One region of the Bacillus sp. V33-4 genome, then DNA from elsewhere that is predicted to be linked to it. Evidence: riboswitches for the same ligand, from Rfam matches in the RefSeq annotation. Region 1 holds a riboswitch; each other region holds the start of a gene.

Evidence for each region. Region 1 has a riboswitch for cyclic di-GMP ahead of CVD23_RS04425 (helix-turn-helix domain-containing protein). Riboswitches for the same ligand answer to the same signal wherever they lie in the genome.
Region 2: linked by a shared signal. The riboswitch ahead of CVD23_RS11995 (DUF5667 domain-containing protein) and the one ahead of CVD23_RS04425 (helix-turn-helix domain-containing protein) in region 1 are both predicted to bind cyclic di-GMP.
Region 3: linked by a shared signal. The riboswitch ahead of CVD23_RS18950 (hypothetical protein) and the one ahead of CVD23_RS04425 (helix-turn-helix domain-containing protein) in region 1 are both predicted to bind cyclic di-GMP.

Annotation. Positions count from the first base shown of each region.
Region 1 is NZ_PGVC01000010.1:16,769-22,285, reverse strand. It holds gene CVD23_RS04435 (magnesium transporter CorA family protein) at 1-898, shown strand, start outside; gene CVD23_RS04430 (HD domain-containing phosphohydrolase) at 990-2,678, opposite strand; gene CVD23_RS04425 (helix-turn-helix domain-containing protein) at 2,838-3,332, opposite strand; cyclic di-GMP riboswitch class I at 3,735-3,823, opposite strand; gene CVD23_RS22305 (DUF3243 domain-containing protein) at 4,729-4,812, opposite strand; gene mscL (large-conductance mechanosensitive channel protein MscL) at 4,995-5,384, opposite strand.
Region 2 is NZ_PGVC01000030.1:28,888-34,404, reverse strand. It holds gene CVD23_RS12010 (acetamidase/formamidase family protein) at 41-943, shown strand; gene CVD23_RS12005 (APC family permease) at 991-2,379, shown strand; gene CVD23_RS12000 (plasmid pRiA4b ORF-3 family protein) at 3,200-3,799, opposite strand; cyclic di-GMP riboswitch class I at 3,976-4,061, shown strand; gene CVD23_RS11995 (DUF5667 domain-containing protein) at 4,125-5,517, shown strand, end outside.
Region 3 is NZ_PGVC01000059.1:25,503-31,019, reverse strand. It holds gene CVD23_RS18980 (MGDG synthase family glycosyltransferase) at 1-14, shown strand, start outside; gene CVD23_RS18975 (phosphatidylglycerol lysyltransferase domain-containing protein) at 620-1,741, opposite strand; gene CVD23_RS18970 (response regulator) at 1,780-2,136, opposite strand; gene CVD23_RS18965 (chemotaxis protein CheX) at 2,243-2,695, opposite strand; gene CVD23_RS18960 (hypothetical protein) at 2,957-3,334, opposite strand; gene CVD23_RS18955 (YkvS family protein) at 3,381-3,587, opposite strand; gene CVD23_RS18950 (hypothetical protein) at 3,634-3,852, opposite strand; cyclic di-GMP riboswitch class I at 4,034-4,118, opposite strand; gene CVD23_RS18945 (TerC family protein) at 4,383-5,081, opposite strand; gene CVD23_RS18940 (hypothetical protein) at 5,291-5,517, opposite strand, start outside.

The DNA of each region.
Region 1 (5,517 bases):
AAAATACGATGATGCTGATCTGGTGCATGAGATCACCAAAGAATATCAGCCTTGCGATGACTGGATGAAAGGTATTAAAGAAAAAAAGTCAAATTTGTTACAAATCGATGTGACAAAATTAAATAAGGAATTTTTGAGGGGTTCAATTGTTTATCAGCAAAATATTGACGATAAAGAAGACCACCATCTTTTCTACTTTTACATTACAAGAGAATTTTTTATTACAGTAGGCCTCGACTTTGAGATTCTGGAATCAACAAACCTGCCGGCGATGCTTGACCAGATGGAAAGGGCAACTTCCCCTATTGAGGGTTTTTCCATTTTGCTGGCTGATATCTTAAATAACTTTTTAAGAAAAGTCGACGAATTCGAAGTTCGCCTCAGGAAATTAATGTGGAGGATTCAAGAGGAAAACAATATAAGTATATTGGATGATATTTTTGATACCCGACATGAGTTATTAATCAGGAAAAACTTGATGATACCACTTATGGAGGTTGAAATGGGTTTGGAGGAAACCTTTAATGATGAGATTAATAAAAAGCCGGAATATCAGCGCTTAAGTAAAAGGCTGGAAAGAGGACTACGCTTAATAGGTGAGTACCAGCAGGAAATCGACACAATGATCGATCTTGAGGAAGTTGTTTCCACACATAGGGGAAATGAAATTATCAAAACGTTGACTGTATTTACTGTTCTCTTTACACCGCTAATGGCATTGGGAGCGCTATGGGGAATGAATTTTGAATTTATGCCCGAGCTGAAATGGAAATTTGGTTATTTATATGCCATTATTTTAATGGTCATATCGACCGTGGCCATTTATCTTTATTTAAGATTAAAAGGATGGATGGGAGATATATTGACCCCAAAAGAAAAGGACTCATTTTTCAAATAGCATACTTCCAAGCATCCCTGCCGATAACCGGCAGGGATGTTTGTGATAGCTCCCGATCAGATGGCGGAATTTACACACCGTCACCGAGCAGCTATCCATTCATTCGAGCCATCTCTTTCGTATTTAGTTGATCCAGCATGTCCGCAAGAGTCGCTGCATGAATATCAGCCTTCAGTGCTGACGTGAGCTTAACCGTTAAGCCTGCGGACACGACAATTAACTGGCGGTGCTGTTCCTTTAACCATTGAATCGTCTGGAGCATTTCAGGAAGTTTCTCTTCGGCAGGCGGTGTGAACCCCAAGTATTTCAATTTCTTTTTTTGGATAAAAGCGAGCAGTTCTTCCTTTGGAATTGAAAGCCCAAGGTTATAAACTTTCCAGCGATTGATTGTCAGGACATCCGCTACAATTTGCAGCGGCACTGACTGTTCTTCATTTCCAAACGAGGTCAGAACAATGCTCTCCCGAGTATGATCAATTTCAGGCATGAATTGTTCAAGAGCTTTATGCATGATATTTTTTGTTGCTTCCTCGGCAATCCTTAGCTCGGACATGGCAATTTCACCATTTTTATACTGGGTATAAAGCCTAGTGATTGAACTGTAAATAATTTTCGAGTAAATCTCTTCAATCCTCATCCCGTCAATGATCACCTGGAAAATCTCATAGGCCTGCTTGATGTCTCCGTTTTTTAATACTTTTATGTAAGCATCAAAGTTCTTTTCAGGATCATATTCGGACCACTCGACCAAATTGCTGATAGTTATTGAGTAATTTGATGGTAGTTCAATAGGCTCTAGCTGATCAAGCAGTCTAACGACCGGCAATGTTGGAAAGGCCTCTTTTATTAACACAATCTTCGCATGTTTATTGTTTGATAAATTGACAATTGATTCTGCCGGATAGATTTTCAATAATTCGATAAATTGGATTAGACACTCTTTTTCAAACTTGGGAACATCACTGATTAAAAACTGAATAGCCTGCGCAGCATGAAACGGCTCCCTGTAAGGTCTTTTTAAGGTAAGAGCAGAGTAAACATCGACGATCATTAATATTTTCAGCTCCAATGAAAGCAGGTCATTGATTTTCCCCTCCGGATATCCTGAACCATCGATTCGTTCATGGTGGGATTTGGCCAGAACTGCGACCGCTTCGTCAAAGCCAAGGTTTTTTAATATTTTGTAGCCTTCGATTGCATGATTTTGGACGTTCTGGAATTCTTCAATCGTTAGCTTTGTTTCCTTCTGTAAAATATCTCTTGCTACATTAATTTTTCCAATATCATGCAGCAGATAACCGATCGCCAATTCCTCCAGGTTTTTAACTTCCATTTTGCGGGCAAGTAAAGTACCCATAACAAACACGTCGAATGAATGATAATAGCTGTATGAATCCCAGTTTCGCAAAGCGGCCAGCAAGCTCTCAATTTTCTCATCCATTAAAGTAGAGACAAATAAGTCTTCAACAAACATCAAGTCTTCCAATTCATACAATAGCTTTCCGTAACGATGCTCGTTCGCAAAATGCGTTAAGTTGGTAAAAAAGGTTTCTTTTATAAATTGAATTTGAAAGCTGTTTGAAACGGATTTGTTTTCCTGGCCGGAGTCAGTCAATATCTCGCTTTTAATAGCAATCTTTTTTACACCAAGTGACTTCAGCTTCTTAATAAGTTTTTCATTTAACAGAGTATCTTTTTTGATAACCAGTGTACTGTCGTGATAGATATCATCTTCGAGTATATCCCGGCTTATGACTTTGTCGATGTCTTTTAAAATCATTTATTTTCCCTCCAACTATTCACCATGGATTGAAATAAGAACTATTTGGGAGATATCTGCTGCAAAACCTGTTAGGTCGAATTTCTGTTATCCTTATTGATTCTTTGATATTTTCTGGCGACACTCATTGGGCTTCTGCCCAGGTGTTTACCTATCACTTCAAAGGAATGTCCCTTTGAGATGAGACATAACATTTGCTGAATCTCTTTGGTGGTCCACTTTTTGTAAGAAACAAAATTCTCGTTTTTTTTTTCGTTCATCCTCAACCCACTCGGGTTCGGGTAAGATCGCATGTTGATCTATTTTTTGAAAATTGACTTTGGATTTGTATTCGCCGGCCCATTCCCAAAAATCCTCAGGGTTAATAAACGTAAACTTTCTGGTTGTCCTTGTAATTTTCACACTGCTTTTTAAATGATGATTATCAATCCAGTTTTTGACTGTGTTCGGATCAACATGGAGATGCTTGGCCAGTTCATTCATGGTAAGCATCCCGGTATGCGATTTCGTTTGCGAGATTCCCAGCCTCTTCATTTTCGCGACAACTGCCTTTTCGGTCCTCCTTAACTGATTGGCGATTACAGGTACTTTTTTATTTCCGACACTCACCTTTAGATAATCGACTTCCTCTGTAGTCCATCGTTTGTATAACATTTTTCCATGCACCTTACTTTACCTTTACTATTAAGCTGAAAACTTTAAGCTAAGTATTGTACTGTGTATAGGTTCCAGGTGGCCAGGCACGGAGTTCATCATATTGAAAGACTTGCTTCAGTATTTAAAGGAGTGAGGTAAGCAAAGTGTGACTTAAATACTGAAACAATTGTTCAATAGCAAACTTAAATTGGGTGCGCCCGTTAGATTAATGCAGCCGGGAAAGCGCATACTTGCCTTGGCAATCAATGAAAAAACACTGCATAAAACCTATGTGGTACAGGTACAGTACAACCGTTGTTTATCTAGCATGAAAAATATGGTGTTTCACTTCATTAACTTATCGTTCGCCCCCTTGAGCTATAAAAATAAACCTATTCGCATAAACAGGTTTAAGAAACCTAAAGCAGCTGGCTGACCTGGCAATGTTTCCTGCGTTAGTCCCTTTAGCTTTGCGTCACCACTTTTCAGTGATTTTGCCTTTATAGAGGTAATTACGGTTATTATATATGCCATTCTAAACCAATATGTGTGGAAATTCGACAGCATTTTACGCAGAGGAATAGCATATGTGGTAAATAGAAAAATAGTTTACATAGAAAAAAAGTTATTTCTAAAAAATATTAAAAGTGGGAAATTGCTACATTTCTATCGAAAGTCTTTTTGTTTCTTTTAAGAATCGATCTTTTGTAGGACCTTTATCCTATTCGGAAAGAATTTTTTATGCTTTTTTGATATATTAGTAACCGTATTTTTTTAAATGCTAAATTTTAAATTTTCTATTTACTTTCTATTAACCATCTCATAAAAAGGTACAATTTTTCAGCGCTTTTAGATTGGAGCCTTCGATATTCGTACGATTCAACTATTTGGGAACTGTAATCTTGCACGATGTTTTGAACGGGAGAGTATAAAGCGTTAAGCCGTGGCCAAGTCTCCGGAGGTTTCTTTGATAGACCAGTGTTAAACGAACAAGTGAAAGTATATTCTGCAATATAAAAAGGATGCAACAGATCTGAAGGATTTTCATGGTGGAGGCGCAGATAGGAGCTGTAGCTGTAAATGGAAGATAAGGTAAGCTGAAGTTGAAGGTTGGAGGTTGATTATTATGAACTCTGGATTTTGGCAGCTTCGTTTAATGCTTCTATGAACAGAAGCTGAATTTGTAAAAAAAGAAAGCTCCGGATCAAGAAAACAATCCAGTCGGGAGTGCGGCTCTTTACTGGCGGAAGGAAGAGGGGAAATCGTTTTTTAGGACTCATTGTATCATGAAGTCAACTTCTATTTTAACAGATTACAGGGCATAGCGATAGCAGAAAAGTAGTTCGCGACAAAGAAAAAAGGACATACCCGTATTGGCTTTTAATCATGGAGAATGTCCTGTATATTATAATGGTTATTCCGCATCAACGAGCTTTACGAGCAGATGGGCAAGCTTGTGTCTTTCTTCCTCGTTTCCTGCTTTCCAAAGCTCTTGCAGCAGCTTTTCTTCACGGTTTTTCGGTTCTGCATGATCCGCGAAATAATCGCCGAATTTCTTGGTGTGGTAGCAAGCTGAGCATCCGATAAGCCAATCTTTTTTCCAAGATCCAAACGATTTTCAAATAAGCTTTAAAATTTTCAGCAAATAAAAATATGGCAGCAGAGGAAATTTAAGAGCGATTATAATTGTTTTGATCTTTCCTTTAAGAGGTCCCTAATTTCAGAAAGAAGCTCCTCTTGTCTGTCTATGACCAGTTCAGCCGGCTTTTCTTCCTCTTTTCTCTTAAAGCGTTCAATTAGGCGAACCATCATAAAAATTGAAAACGCAATAATCATAAAATTTACAATCGTTTGAATAAATAAGCCGATCTTTATATCTTCTGCTCCGTTCGGCAATGGAAATATCAGTTTTGAAAAATCAATCCCGCCGATAAGCAAACCGACTATTGGCATAATAATATCATTTACAAGAGAAGTAACTATTTTTCCAAAAGCGGTGCCAATAACAACCCCGGTCGCGAGGTCAATGACATTACCTTTTATCGCAAATCTCTTAAATTCGTTCCACAAACAAAACCCTCCCTGAAGACTGTTCAATATAATGCTACTTTACCATAATCGATGTTTAAGATGACATTCCTTATTGTGGATGATAATAGAGCATTTTCTGGCAGAGAAAAGTATCCGTTGACAGGTACGGACT
Region 2 (5,517 bases), on a different contig from region 1:
CTTTTTTATAATTAGGAAAAAGGAAGGAGTCTGAAATATCGTGCAAACATTATCAAAAGAACAATTCTTTTATTTTTTCAGTAAACGTAATAAAACAGCTCTAACGGTTTCTTCGGGTACACAAGTTATCATTGACACATATGATTGCTTTCAAAACCAAATTCAATCTCAGGATACAGGCTTAAACGCCATTGACTGGAATCAGATTAATCCGGCAACAGGATCGGTTTATGTTGAAGGAGCGAAACCGGGTGATGTATTAAAGGTGAGGATTGACAACATTGAGCTGGGTGAACAAGGGGTAATGGCAGTCGGGCCTGGTTTGGGTGTTATGGGTCATCGCATTGATGAATTTCAGGTAAAGCTCATTCCGATTAAAGACAATAAAGCTATTTTTAATGAAAAAATATCAATAGCTTTAAATCCAATGATCGGTGTCATCGGGGTAGCTCCCGAGGGAGATGCTGTCTCCTGCGGAACACCCGGGGCACATGGCGGAAATATGGATACAACTCTTATCACCACGGGGGCAACCTTGTATTTTCCTGTTTTTCAGGAAGGTGCTCTATTCGGCCTGGGGGATTTGCATGCGGCGATGGGAGACGGGGAAATCGGTGTGTCGGGAATCGAAATCCCAGGGAAAGTAACGGTTACGTTAGAAGTCCTTATAGGGACATCTATTCCGTTTCCTTTTTTAGAAAATGAACAGGGCGTTGCTGTCATTGTTTCAAAGGAAACTTTAGACGAAGCAGCCAAAGCGTCAGTTGAGCTAATGATAGACACGTTACTTCCTCATACAGATTTAACCTTGGCTGAGTTGACTATGCTGATGAGTGCAGTCGGGCAAGTTCAAATTTCGCAAATTGTCGATCCGTTAATGACGGCAAGATTTGTTGTGCCAAGAAGTGTACTTGACGCTTATGGGGTAAAGCTGTTTGGATAAACTTCATCGTGAAAAAGTACGCGAGTATATAAAGGGGGGGAGATTGGATGGATCCGAATGTTCAACAAGCCAATCAGATAAATACAGAAATTGACGTTAACATTGAAGATTATGGCTATAAGCAAGAGTTAAAAAGGTCTTTATCGTTTTGGGATTTATTAATTTATGGTCTTATTTTTATGGTGCCAATTGCACCGTTCGGGATTTATGGATATGTCGCAGAAGGTTCGAATGGAATGGTCGCACTTGCATATTTAATTGGGATGATAGGAATGATTTTTACTGCATTAAGTTATGCAAGAATGTCTGAAGCCTTTCCTATCGCAGGTTCCGTTTATTCTTATGCACAGCGCGGGATTAACGAACATGTCGGTTTTTTTGCCGGTTGGGTGATCTTACTGGATTATATCTTAATCCCTTCGTTATTGTATTTAGTCAGCGCTGCGGCTTTAGGTGATATCGTGCCTGGGGTCCCAATGATTGTATGGCTTCTTATATTTATTGGAATTAATACTGTCATTAATGTATTTGGAATTGAAATAACGGCCAAAGCAAATAAGGTGATCGTTGTTCTTGAATTAATTGTGCTGGCGATATTTGTGATTGCCGCTATCATTGCCATCTCAAAGGGCGTAAATGGAGCAGAATTTAATTTTAAACCGCTCTATGACCGTGATAATTTTAGCATCGGAATGGTCATGGGTGCTGTGTCGATTGCTGTTTTAAGTTTCCTTGGTTTCGATGCCATATCGACGCTGTCCGAAGAAACAAGAGGAGGAAACAAAGTTGTTGGACGTGCAGTTATTTTCTCCTTATTGGTCGTCGGGGTATTATTCATTATTCAAACATGGGTTTCAGCCTTAATTTGGCCAGACTATACAACATTTGAGAATGCGGATGTAGCTTTTTACCAAATTGCTGAAATTGCAGGCGGTACCTGGTTGAAGTGGACAACTACCCTGGCTACAGCGCTTGCATGGGGAATTGCCAATGCATTAGTAGCACAGGCAGCTATCTCCAGGATTTTATATAGCATGGCACGTGACAAAAAGCTTCCTGGCGTTCTATCTAAAATTCATCCAAAGTTCCAAACTCCATACATCAGTACTCTTGCAGTAGCAGGAATCTCTTTAGTGGTGACAGTGTTCTTTGCTTCTAAAATCGATGGGTTGGCATCTCTTGTTAATTTCGGGGCATTAACCGCATTCCTGTTCTTGCATATCTCAGTCATCAATTATTTTATCCGCAAGAAAAAGAGCAAAGATTACTTAAATCACTTGCTATTCCCGGTAATCGGATTATTTATCATCGGTTTCGTATGGTATAGCCTTGATGCAACCAGCAAACAACTCGGTTTTATATGGATGGCAATCGGAATAGTTTATATGATTTATTTAAAGCTGGTGAAGAAGGATTCTTCTTTGAATGTGGAGTAAGAGACGGGGGAGGAATTATTCAAGAAGGGCTTACTCTCTATTACCTGGAATCTAAAGTGGAAAATGGGCAGAAGAATAAATTCATTTGGTTTTTGCTAGCTTGGCCCAAGTTGCTAAGCTAGCTTTTTATTTGACTAAAAATATGAATTGCACACTTAAAGCAAGTCGAGCCGAAGCCTTTGAAAGAATACATTTGATAAATTTGAGTTTTCTTTCATAGATCGGGGATTTCGAAAGCGGGACAAATAAAAAAGGCCTTGCCAATAATCATCAATGATCTCATAGCAAAGATCCTTATACTTTTCGTAGATATTGAAATATATTAACTAAAAATCCTTTTTCGAGGTTTATTCCAAATTTTTATATACTTATCGCCTTCTTTTGTTATGAAGAATTTAATTCCGATCAATTTTAAAGGAGTAAAGATTTCTTTCATATATAATAACGGCATTACCTTAACCTCCTGTTTGTCTAGTAATCCAATAATAACTTGATAAGTAATCTCTATAAACAAAAAGTTCTCGATAAAGAACGACAGGATTTTCGATAATGATCGTATGTTTGCATGAATAAAGGGTTTAATATTGTTTGTTAATAGGGTATTTTGAAGAATTTAACAGAAAAAGATCACAAAATAACACCTCTCTACTGGGCGTTTATTTAATGTCCACTATATCTTTTTCAGCTAAACTTGGTTTTTGTAGTTGACTTTAAGTTAGACTCTCCAGAAAAAGACAGTGCGCATAAACGAGACTGGGGGAAAAAGCTATCATGATCAAAATAAGAGTGGAAAATTTCAATCCACTCTTAAAACAAGCTCTTATCGTTTCCTGTTTGTCAAAACCTTTTTAAGAGATTGGTTGACTTGATCAATGTCAAACGCCTCCGGATCAATAGGTCCATACCATTCGCGCAGCTCCTCCATGTATTCCTTTTCCTCTTGATCAAGTTGCCGGTCCCCCTGATCTTGAAAAGCTTGTAACAGAGCTGAATAACCGTAAATACCTCCAACGTCTTCCGGTGGGCATGCGCGTTTTCCTTTTAGGCAGACAGGGTATTTAAGCTTTTCAGATACTTGCTCGATCTTTTCTACTGTCACCATATGCTCCCAGTCATCTCCGAAATCATAGGTGTAGAGGAATTCATCCTTTTCTGTTCGGATCCAGTCTCCCAGCTTTTCTTTCCGTGAATCAGTTGTTTCCCTCATTTTAGGAAGGAAAAACCCAGTCTCTAATTCATCTTCGGGAAGCTCAATCAAAACATCATTATATTCAAAACTGTATAAATGATAGTTTTCCCAGCCCATTAATACTTGAATCACTTCATGCAGCTGGTGGAAGGTTAACTCGCTATGCACTTCGATCCTTCTCCAAATAGGCGGCCGGATACCTTTTAGTGATACTTTCAATTGGTACGTCATTATAGGTTTTGCTTTTCGCACAGAACTTTTTGGTTTTTTTGTTCCTGTTCTTATATTTTTGATCTGATAATCCAACAATTCACCCACTTCTGCTTTAACGGTAGTTAATAAAAATTTTTTTATTTCGCCAATTTCCCCCTCAAATTTCGACATGGAATCGTATAGAATATTAGAAAAGTTGATAAAGGCAAAACCATTGAAAAATGGCGACGCAAAGCTAGAGGGACTAACGGGGTAAAACCTATGTCAGCCAGCTGCCAGACCAGTGCGGACGAAGATAATAGCTTTTTCATCTTTTCTTATTTTTTATAAGGAGAGAAGTTAAATGAACAGAAATATCAAGCGGCTCATTTCGGGCGGAGTTTTCATGGGAGGCCTATTGTTTAGTACTGCGGCTTATGCAGAGGGAGACACAGCGCCAGCTGATGATACAGTAAACGCACCATTTTCCCAAGTTGCAGCAGGTACCACACCGGACAATAGTTTTACTTATTTCTTTGATAAGCTGTCTGAAGATTTGCAGTTATTTTTTGCGTTTAATGATGTAAAGGAAACCGAATTATTGCTTCAATTTTCTCAGGAGCGGCTTTCGGAATTAGCTGAAATAGCCGAGACAGATCAAGATCAATATATTACGAACTTAATTGATGAATACTTAGTTTCCTTGCAGGAAGCGGGCGATAAGGTTGCGCAGATTGTATTGGATTCGGATCTGAACGGAGAGGTAAAGGATCAGTTAACAAGTGAGTTGGAGCAAACTGCTGCACTCGATATCCCTGGCGAAGACTTATTAGCAGACAATAAATTAGAGGAATTGAATTCTACTAAAAAAGAAGCTTTTATAGTAGCGAGCGTGGTTAAGGAATTAAATACAGAAAAGGTAAAAGCACTACGTGCAGAAGGCCTGGGATTTGGACAAATTGTAAAAGTTCTTGCTCTATCTGAGGAAAGCGAAAAAACAGAAGCAGAAATTGTTGATTTATTAAAGAATAAAAATATGGGCTTTGGGCAAATAGCAAAAGAGTTAAATATAGACCTGGGCAAACTGGTTGGTAAAGTGATTAATCAAAAAGAAGATCTAATCGAAGAGGCGATAGAACAAGCGAAAAAATCAAACGATACAGCCACGGTAGAAAGATTGGAAAAATCACTGAAAGATATTAAGAAACAGAAGGTTGAATTTGAAATAGTTAAGGAATATGCGGAAATAGAGCAGGAAGCATCAGAGAAGCTTGCCAAAATTCAAGAAAAGCTCGCAACGGGTGAAATCACCAAGGCGGAAGCTGATAAAAAAATTAAAAAAATTCAGGAAAAAGTTGCAAAGGAACTGAAAGAATTACAAGAAGACGCAGATGAAGAACTGGCAGAACAGAATGAAGAAGGAAATTCCAACGACAGGGAAGAAGAAGATAACGAAGGGCAATACGACGATGATGAAGAGCAAAATGATTCAAATAATATAGCTGAGAACACAGAAAATAATAAAAAACAAGCAGAGCAAACTGCTTCAAAACAAAAGGAATTAGAAAAGGGTAAAAAAGAACAGGAACAAGCGGCCAGGGAAGCAGCTGAACAGGAACGTGAAAGACAAGAAGAACTGGCAGAGCAGCAGCGGGAAAAAGAGGAACAAGCTCGCAAGCAACAAGCAGAGCAAGAAAAAAAGCAAAGAGAACAAGCAGAACAAACTCGCAAACAACAAGAAAAATTAGCAAAACAGC
Region 3 (5,517 bases), on a different contig from region 1:
ATATTGAGAACTAATTTTTAAAGATATGGAAGAATATAAAAACCGTTCCAATCCCAAACACGACAATGTAAAGCCATGAGTAAACAAATTGGACGATTGAAATGAAATTGTGCATGTATTATCAACTCTCTGTTGGATTTTATTTGCCTTGTAGATGTTAACTACTGAACCGACGTCTTCTTTCTTTTATCGGTATGAAACCATCATAATTGTAATTGTTTTTTAGTTGGTCGTTACTTATACCCTAAATATTTTACATGTAACTGAAGATATGGCTTTGCGGCGAATTCGTTTTAATACTTTAACAAGAAACATTTATTTGAAATAATTTACGATTTCTTAACACACAAGTCAATTTCACAAAGTAACAAGCTAAACCGAAAAACGAATGAAGTTGTCTAGATATACAGGAGTATGCCGTAGGAAAAATTAGGTGAATGAGCTTGGGAAAAGTCCCTCATCCAGGTGATGAAGAACAAAATTAGGTACGTCAGATAAGGAAAAGTCCTTCATCCAGGCGATGAAGGACAAAATTAGGCAAGTGAGCTTGGGAGAAGTCCCTCATCTCTTGGATTGCCGCCAATGTCGTATTCTTCGATCATATGAAGATTGCCATCCCTCACCCCGCCCTTCTGATTCTCCGTTTCAAATAAGTGACCGCAGCCTCTTTGATGTCAGCCTTGTGCTTGCGGTGAATCAACAGGGTAATCTGAACAAATATAATTGGCAGGGTATGTTTTTTATATACAAGATACCGTGATTCCCACAGCGGTTCGAATTTATTTTTATATTCATAGAGCCCTTTAAAATTGTACAAGTAATTGCCTCTTTTATAGATGAACTGTCCGATCAACTCGGCCAAGTTAAACCTCTCTGATTCTCCTAAATTGGCTAGTGGCGACATTCCCAGGCTGCACCACTCATAGCCCTGTTCCTTACACCAGTTAAATATTGATACAAACAGAAAATCCATCGTTCCGGACGGGCTGTCCTGCAAGTAGCGCATTAAATCGATCGTAATTGTCCGATTCTTCAGTTGCTGGTTACATGCAAGCGTCGCAAAAGCAATGATTTTGCCATCTGGACCCGCAACAATAGCCAGCGGAAAACGGGCAAGATAATTTTCGCAAAAAAAACCGACCGAAAACCCCTTTTCTTTCCGATTGCCGAGCCAGGAATCCGATACGGCTTTTAACTCATTTTTTAACAGTGCTGAATGCGGCGGAAATAAAACAGAAAAACGGTAACCGTTCCGTTCGAATTTATTGATCGGCGTTCGAAGCCGCGTTTTCTTTTTCCCGACCGTCGAAAACTCCGGTATGCGAATTCTCGCTTCTTCGCCAACCTTAACCGAATGGTATCCCTTTTGTATATAATCATCTAAAAAACGTGGAGAAACATGATAAAAAACCGGCTCATTACCTGACCGGTAACAAAATTGTTTAAATTCCTTTATTGCGTCTTTTATGAATGATTCTTTCCCAACCGGGTCCCCTAAAACGACGCAAGTTTTGCCTACCTTTTGATAAGTAAGCAAAACTTGTTCATTTTTCGCCCAATAAAACAATTTGTCATTTAAAAAGCTTAAATGAGAGGTATGATTACCACCATATTTTTCTAGAAACGTCCAAATTTCATTCAAGTCCGTTTCATTTTGAACTGACCCGATAACTCGATTCTCTTTAACGAAGAGATAGACAGTAATTAAAAATAATAATGACAAAGAGTAAACAAGGAGCATATGTCCCTCCGTAAAGCTAAATTTCCAAAGTCATTCTTTTACAATAATTTGCTTAATGCCTCTTCAATTCGTTCACTTGAAAAGGGCTTGACAATGAACTCTCTCGCACCTGCCTGAATGGCTTCGACCACCATATCCTGCTGCCCCATTGCCGAGCACATAATGATTTTGGCATTAGGGTCGATTTTTTTAATTTCTTTCACTGCATGAACGCCGTCCATTTCCGGCATTGTAATATCCATTGTCACGAGGTCCGGTTGAAGCTCTTTATATTTTTCAACGGCCACCAGTCCGTTTTCAGCCTCACCAACAACTTCATGTCCTGCTTTAATAATCATATCTTTTAGTAACAATCTCATAAATGCTGCATCATCCGTTATTAAGACTTTTGCCATAAAAAAGTAAAAACCTCTTTCTATTATATATTATAGTTCTTTCATTTTCTGCATTTTGTGAAAAAATAAAAATCGTGTTATCGCGTTCATTTCTTGGACAATCACATCAATCGAGTAAAAAATAAATGATGAGATTCCCCTTTTCTTTAAAAGTAACAACAAACTGGATTCCCTTCTTAAAACCTGATATTTTGGAATCCCCTTCCATGATCGTCGGAGATGTGATATCCAGTGAAATTCCCTGTTGAAATACGTTTGCGCATAACCCTCCTGAGATCATATTACCAAGTTCACCGGCAAAAGATTTCAACATCTCTCCCTCCATCGGCATCCCATACATGGCTTCTCCAAGTGAACCGAATAACTCCTGATCACCTTTATAAATAATCTTTCCTTTCAGATCACCTGTAAGTCCGATTAACACACCAAATTGAAGGTTTAGATAGTTTTCCAGACTTTGCGGGCTTCCTTTTTCATAGGGGACGGGAACGACATGGTCTAATGACGAAAGCATACCATCCATAAGTATGGAAACCGGCTGGGATTGTGTAAGATTCATTCTGTGTATTTCCTCCAATTAATAAATATTTGACGCTCATATAGAGCTATCGACAATACACTACCTCTATTCAATTAGGCAACCCCAATCCTTCATTCATCGGATTGGGGTCAACTATCTATTATTCTATCATATTTAGTTCACTTTAAAACCGGATACCGACTGGTTCAGCTCCTCTGCCAGCTGGGCAAGAGATTGGGCAGCTACAGCTGTTTCCTCATGAAAATAATAGAAAGAAAAATCCCCATAAAAAAAACGACCTCATTGCTGGTCGTCTTTTGTTATAGCTCCTAGTCCCTCTAATAAAATTTTAGCATCAGAATTCAGGTAAAGAATGACATCTTTGCGCAACAGCAATTGCGCTTTATCCTTTATACTAATCTTCAGCCCTCTCACGTCAAATCTTGAGGCGTAAGCGTTTATTGAATTGATAGCCCCCAATTCCTGGCGTGTCAGTGGTTTATCTTCATTATCCAAACTATTAGTTAAGAATTCGAGTAATTCCCTGGCATTACTTTTCAGGAGATTTTTATTCTGATTAAGAATTGTTATGTTGGCTTCGATAAGCTTTCTTGTTGAAATAAGATCCAGATCCTCTACACTTTTATTTATTTTCGAAATTAACTCAGAAAGCTGCATGATCTCTTCTCCTCTATTTCTTGTTAACCTGGCTACTTTGGCTTGACTATACTTTCTTAATAATCATATAATTCCCATGTCCCACCACTGTATTTGGAGTCTCGTATCCAAAAATTCGGGCAGCTTCCCGTGAAATTTCAACCAGTACACTGTTTTCCCTGACAAGAAACACTTCGCCTTCACATGAAGTATCTTTTCGTTCAAAAAGAATCGTGTCGCCTTTCTTCGCTTTTCCCGATTTTATTCTTTCCACCACTAACTCTCTCCCTTTTTTATGTGTTAATGTTGCATTCATAAATTCAAATCCGATTTTCTTTTTTCCAGCGTATAACGATATTTGAAGGGATATTTAAATCCTCTTGTATTTCCAGGATCGTTGCTTTTGGTTTACGTCTTAAATAATGTTTTACTTCGCGAAGTAATACGCTCTCCTGTTGGGCGCATTTAGCGCAAAGCTGTTCGGCTGTTCCGGAATGTACAAATATTTCATGACATTGAATACAATTAATTAACTCCATTTATCATCGCTTCCTCACCTATGATTCTTTAAGCTTTAAAACTAAGAAGTTACGTAAATTGAATAATTGTACCCGTAAGCCTCGCTTAAATTTTTATACAAAAAAATCCACCGAAAAAGTTGGTGGACTTGTTGTATAAATGGTTTTCAAGCACCATTTACCGATGATTTTTCCCGAACTTTTTGGCAACCCGACTATCCTAGTACGATGACCTTAGACTCGTGGCTTTGCGTCCTTGTCTTTCAACAAGTTTGCCGTTTTACATTTGATTAATATGATAGTAAAACTTTAGAAGGGAAATTTCAACATTTTTCGCCATTTTATAACAAAAATAGGTAATTATACTCATGCCTTAGGATTCATTTATATGATAATTAAATTTCGCCGGAATATCCTTACAAAACTCAATCCGACCTTCTATTTTTTCGTTAATCCTGTTCGGGAATCAATTACTTCTACCAATTTCCCGACAGTCTGTCAATAAACAACTGTGTCAGTCCTTTTTTCGCACTGACGCTATGTAAACATATTTAAATAACATCAGTAGTTTTGAGAAGATTGTCCCTTCTTCTAAAATACCCAACACCTACCACTAAAATGACTAAGACAATTGGAAGCCACGTGTGGATCTCGTCGACTAAGCCGGGAACGACAGAATGAAGAAATGCTTCTATTGTTTCGTCTTCAATCATCATTTCTCCCGCAGTATATGCCAACAGCCCGGCACCAGCATAAATGATGAACGGGAATTTTTCCATTACGCGCAATAATAGCTGGCTGCCCCAAACAATGATTGGAATAGAAATTAAAATACCAACCAAAATCGGGACGAATCCATGTGCGACACCCGCTAATGCCAAGACATTGTCAAGGGACATTACGGCATCTGCGATAATGATCGTTCTCACAGCCGCTGCCACTGTTGCGCCACCGGCTTTGTGTTCTTTTTCTTTTCCGGCTAGCAACTTATAAGCAATCTGAAGCAATAAGAGTCCACCAATGAAAGATATAAAAGGTATTCCCAATAACCAGACAATAATTGCAGCGAAAATTAACCGTAAAATGATCGCGCCCAGTGTACCCCAAAATATCGCTTTTCTCCGATGTTCGGGTGGTACATTTCGAGCGGCCAGCGCAATAACGATTGCATTATCTCCGCTTAAGATCAGATCTACACCTATGACTTTTATAAGTGTTGATAGTTCCATTCCCAAGAATTCCACTGTCATCCCCCTGACAAATTGTGATAAGTTCTACTGCCCTAGTTTTTATCTATTTCAACATTTTAAACCGAAATTTCGAAAGAACATTCTCAGGTTGGTTTATCGGTAGATCGTACATATTTTATAAAAGGTGATGTAGTGAAAGCTAAAACCGGCTACAGTTCAACTGTATGCCGGTTTTGGTAATTATATCTATTGTTTTAGCCATTCGTATTTTAATGGAGATTTACGACCTTTTCCATATATTGTTCAATGTCCCTGTCATTAAACCAATAATAGGTTTCCCTTGGATTTGGATCATTCGTGTCATTCACTTTGTAGTGATTGAAATGACTAAACCAAATCCGGTACGGTACGGGCTGTCCACCATCATCATAATCATGATCCGATTGGATTTCATCGATTACGCCAGTGGACCCCTTTTTGACAACACCGTTATTTA